Regions from separate parts of the Rothia sp. CCM 9417 genome, predicted to be linked through region 1. Evidence: riboswitches for the same ligand, from Rfam matches in the RefSeq annotation. Region 1 holds a riboswitch; the other holds the start of a gene.
The links. A riboswitch is a leader RNA that binds a small molecule or an ion and turns the genes downstream of it on or off. The one in region 1 is predicted to bind S-adenosylmethionine.

Region 1 (2,176 bases):
TCTCATCGACAACAACCGAGAGCATGGCAAGAATCTTGACGTCATCACGCTTGCGACCGGCCTTTTCCGCCTCGTTGCGGATACGTTCGGTCAGTACCTTGGTCAGGTGGGGGCGCAGGGCGGTGATGAAGATAGCCTCAGCATGCTGGCCTGAGAAGGCCTGGCCGCGGCTAGAGGCACCGGCCTGGAAGATAACCGGGGTGCGCTGGGGGGGAGGGCTCAGTCAGGGCGATACCCGGCACCTGGAAGTACTTGCCCTTATGCAGGATGGGGTGGACCTTAGCGGGGTCGGCAAAGATACCGTTTTCGCGGTCGCGCAGAACAGAGTCATCTTCCCAGGAGCCTTCCCAGAGCTTGTAGCAGACGTCCAAGAACTCTTCGGCGATTTCGTAGCGCTCGTCGTGCTCAATCTGGCCGGGGAGCCCCTGGTTTTCAGCGGCGGACTGTAGGTAGGAGGTAACCACGTTGAAGCCTACGCGCCCGCCGGTCAGGTGGTCCAGGGTGGAGTAGGCGCGGGCTAGGGTGTAGGGCTGGTTGTAGGTTACGGCGGCGGTTACGCCAAAGCCCAGGTGTTCGGTGACAGCGGCCATGGCTGAAATTTGGAGGAAGGGGTCACCTACGGGGACCTGGGCACCGTCTTTGAGGACGGGGGCTACGGAGTCCTTGTAGACGTCGTACACGCCCACAACGTCGGCGATGAAGACCGCGTCGAAGAGGCCCTTTTCGCAGACCTTGGCGAGGTCGGTCCAGTATTTGATGGTGTTGTACTCGTCGGCTCGTGAGCGCGGGTGCCTCCATAGGCCGAAGCTCTGGTGGCTGGTGGTGGTCATATCAAAGGCGTTGACGACGATGCGCTTTTTCTCGGTCATGCTGGGGTGGCCCTTTCCTCAGGTAGCGTGTCCTACCCCCTGCGCCCGTACACGGCCTTGCACCTAGGGAAAAGGCGCCCTGCCCTATATCAGAGGGTGGCGCCTGGTTGCGCCGTACTTGCATTACTGCCTGATCTTCATCTGGGGCACCCCGCTACGGGAGAGGGGTGCCGCCCAGCTAGCCAGAGCTTGTCGCTGGGTCTCATGATCATTTGTCTACCAGTGAAACAGACCACGCTGGCAACGGGCAAGAACCGACCGTCACGTTACTTTCTGTGACCGAATATTTCGTGTGTTGGGTGCCCCCACCCCGTTCATAATCGTCATGTTCTTGCCCGGGTAAGGTCTTACAGGTATGGGCTAGTCGCCGACCTATTACCGCGCAACCGAACTAGATAGTAGCCGGAGAGAGGGGTTTAGGAAGTAGCGAAATCTCTGAGGCTTGAGCCTTCTAAACGGTAGCCCAACCATTGGGACTGGTAGGTTGCGCCAATACTTTCATAGAAGTTTCGGGCTGGCTCATTCCAATCAAGGACTACCCAGTCAAGGCGCTTATAGCCACGCTCATGCGCCGTGTCAGCAAGTTTCTTGAGTAGAGCTTTACCGCCCCCAGACCCCCGAGCTTCGGGGCGAACGTAGAGGTCTTCAAGATAGATTCCGTGGCTACCTTCCCACGTTGAATAGTTGAGGAACCATAGGGCAAAACCGTCAATGCGGCGGCCAGGGGTATGGGATTCAAGCACGTACGCAAAAATTGCTGGGTGCTCGCAGAAGAGTTGTTGCGTGAGCGTGCTGACCTTATTTTTTACAGTGCTTTCAGGCTCTTTTTCGTAGGCCGCGAGGTCTTTGATGAGTTGAATGATTTCGGGGACGTCTTCGGCTGTAGCGGTACGGATGCTATTCGGGGTGTTCATACTTTGATTCTACTGCGGGGTGTTCTCCGGAATAATCACAAACTCCGCAGCAGTATTCCCAGGATTCCACGACAAAGGACCAATCATAAAAACCAGCTTCTGCCCCTGATACTGGTTCACCAAATCAATATTCTTCAACAGATCATCAGTGCCGCCAACCACTTTAGGGGTGATAATTAATCCGCACTCAGTAGTTTCTACAGCTATCGCATTTTTACTAGAAGCTACCTTAGTGCCGGTACCCCCTCTAGAAAACCGAGCCGATTCAACAGTACATTCTCTAGGCTCACTATACTTTGAATTCATATAATTCATAAACGGCGTAAAAAGGATAAAGGGCAAACAAAAAATTCCGAAACCAATGTAACAGAGTATTTCTTTACGTGTTAGCTT
Region 2 (2,176 bases), on a different contig from region 1:
CAAGGGCACCGGATACTCCGTGGTTGCGGTTGTCGTAGCCGGGGCGGGCGGCTAGGGAATGGGCCAGGGTACGCCGCCAGGTGGGTAGGGCGCTCTGGTCCGGGGTGCTGTCGGCGGGAGCAGGTTGCTCAAGGGGCAGGCTGTCCTGGGGGGCAGCCAGAGATGAGGCGGTGGTGATGCCAAATTTTTCGAGTTCCCGCATGGCTTCTGCGCTGGGTCGGGTGCGGCCGCTCTCAGTAGCGCGGGTGGTCCAGGTGCTTGATGAGGCCGTGAGCGCCCGCTTGGCTTTGGCTGAACGGTCGATGGCGGTCAGCATGAGCGCCACAGCGTGCTTGCAATTGTGGAGCACGGGGCAGGAACAGGTGGCAGAAAAGGAGTAGGAGCCTGCCGCAACTTGGGCCGGGAAAGTGATTCGGGTGCTGTAGGGCTGGGCTGTTGAGCCTGCTACCTGGCCTTCGAGAACCCGTTCGTTTTCGTCGTAGTGGTAGCGGATAACGCTCCCTTTCCGCATAGCGCCCTGCCCCCGGGTGTAGGTGCCTGAGCCCACCTGCCGAATAATGGCGGGTGCTGTGACTGGGATGTCGGGAAATGGTGCTGAATCTGCCACAAAAAACCTCACGCGTGCGGAGTAAATAGACCTAGTCTTCTAGCGTATCGCACGCTGATGAAAGCTGGCACCAGAAGATGAGAGGGAGGTCACGTTTTAAAAAATCTGGGCAAGAGTTTACAGGTGCCTGCGGTGTGAGTTATGGTTATACCAGCTTCAAGAGATTCAACTGTCAAGCTCCGACTTGGTTGAACGCCAACCCCATGTTCACGGGTGGCTCGGATGACGAAGCGGTCTTCATCGCGCATATTGGCGCTGTTTGGTGTAGACAAGAGCAAGTTTCGAAAGGAATGCGCACCTTAAGCGCAACGGCGATATGTCAAACACCCGCCCCCATGTCACTCTTCAAAAGAACAGGTCTGCAGCTGCGACGCCTGCCTGCGGTGGTTTTGTCGCTATCAGTATTCAGGACTATGCGCGTATCTCGAATGAGCGCAGTGAGTTCCTTAACTTCCTTCTGGCTCCTAACCCCAGCGGTATCCCAGCCCCTGAGTACGGTGCGCTGAAAGCTGCATGAGCCACGTCGGTCTGCTCCTTGATTCTGATGTCCTTGCCGAGATTCGCAAGGCTACCCCTCACCAGCAGGTTGTGAACTGCCTGCGCCGGAACTCCTACCGCACCATGTACGTCTCGGTGCTAAGCCTGGGCGAGCTTAAAGGGCTCTACCCCTACCCGCAGACTGAACGGTGGCTGGCTGAGCTGATTGACCGGTTTGGTGACCACCTCCTTGAGGTGGACACGCGGGTGTCTTTGGAGTGGGCCGGTCGTCATGCTGAGAGGCCCTTGCAGGCGGTGGGCTCTGAGTGCCAGGCTCCCCTGGCAAGGGCTGTTTTGGAGGGGCTGATGGCGGCCACAGCGACCGTCCACCGGCTTGAGATTATTTCGGGGAAAGCCGATGTCTACCGCACCTGGGGGGTTAGCGCTGTTAACCCCTGGGAGGACTAAGCAGGGAAGAGCACCCCCAGCCTGTGGATTCTAATAGTTCCGTGTGCGGGAAATCAGCGCCGCCACTGCCCTGCGGGGGATAATCTGCGAGATACCCGCTGCTACCTTATAGGGCAGGGAGGGCACACAGACCGGTTTACCGGCATTGACCGCAGCTATGGCTTCGGTAACTACCTGCTGGGGGCTGAGCCAGAATACGCCCGGCACTTTGGGCTGTTCTTGCCCCATGGCATGATGAAAATCCGAGCGGGTCAGGCCCGGGCAGAGGGCGGTTACATCAATACCTCGGTCCCGGTACTGGATATTTGCTGACTCTGAGACAACTACCATAAACCGTTTGACTGCTGAGTAGGTGCCACCTGGTGTAAAGGCCGCCACCGATGCGACATTGATAATGCGGCCCCTGCCCCTTGGGAGCATGGCGCGGATTGCGGCGTGCATGAGCTGAAGGGGGACAGCTGCCAGGACCTGCACCTGATCCAGATGCCGCTGGGCGGGGGCCTCCTCAAAAGGCTGGCCCAAACCGAAGCCCGCATTATTGACCAAAATTTCCACCGGGCGCTTAGCCTGAGCTAGCCGGTCAACGAGTTTTTGAACGTCACCGGAAACCAGTAGGTCCGCGGG

Region 2: linked by a shared signal. The riboswitch ahead of ACN082_RS06025 (nuclease PIN) and the one ahead of ACN082_RS08115 (LLM class flavin-dependent oxidoreductase) in region 1 are both predicted to bind S-adenosylmethionine.

Annotation. Positions count from the first base shown of each region.
Region 1 covers NZ_JBLXXT010000007.1:2,003-4,178, reverse strand. Annotated here, with positions in the region: partial or broken gene ACN082_RS08115 (LLM class flavin-dependent oxidoreductase) at 1-869, opposite strand, end outside; SAM riboswitch class IV at 979-1,079, opposite strand; gene ACN082_RS08110 (GNAT family N-acetyltransferase) at 1,286-1,783, opposite strand; gene ACN082_RS08105 (hypothetical protein) at 1,793-2,176, opposite strand, start outside.
Region 2 covers NZ_JBLXXT010000003.1:159,406-161,581, reverse strand. Annotated here, with positions in the region: gene ACN082_RS06030 (SNF2-related protein) at 1-607, opposite strand, end outside; SAM riboswitch class IV at 762-888, shown strand; gene ACN082_RS06025 (nuclease PIN) at 924-1,124, shown strand; gene ACN082_RS06020 (plasmid stabilization protein) at 1,121-1,552, shown strand; gene ACN082_RS06015 (SDR family NAD(P)-dependent oxidoreductase) at 1,583-2,176, opposite strand, start outside.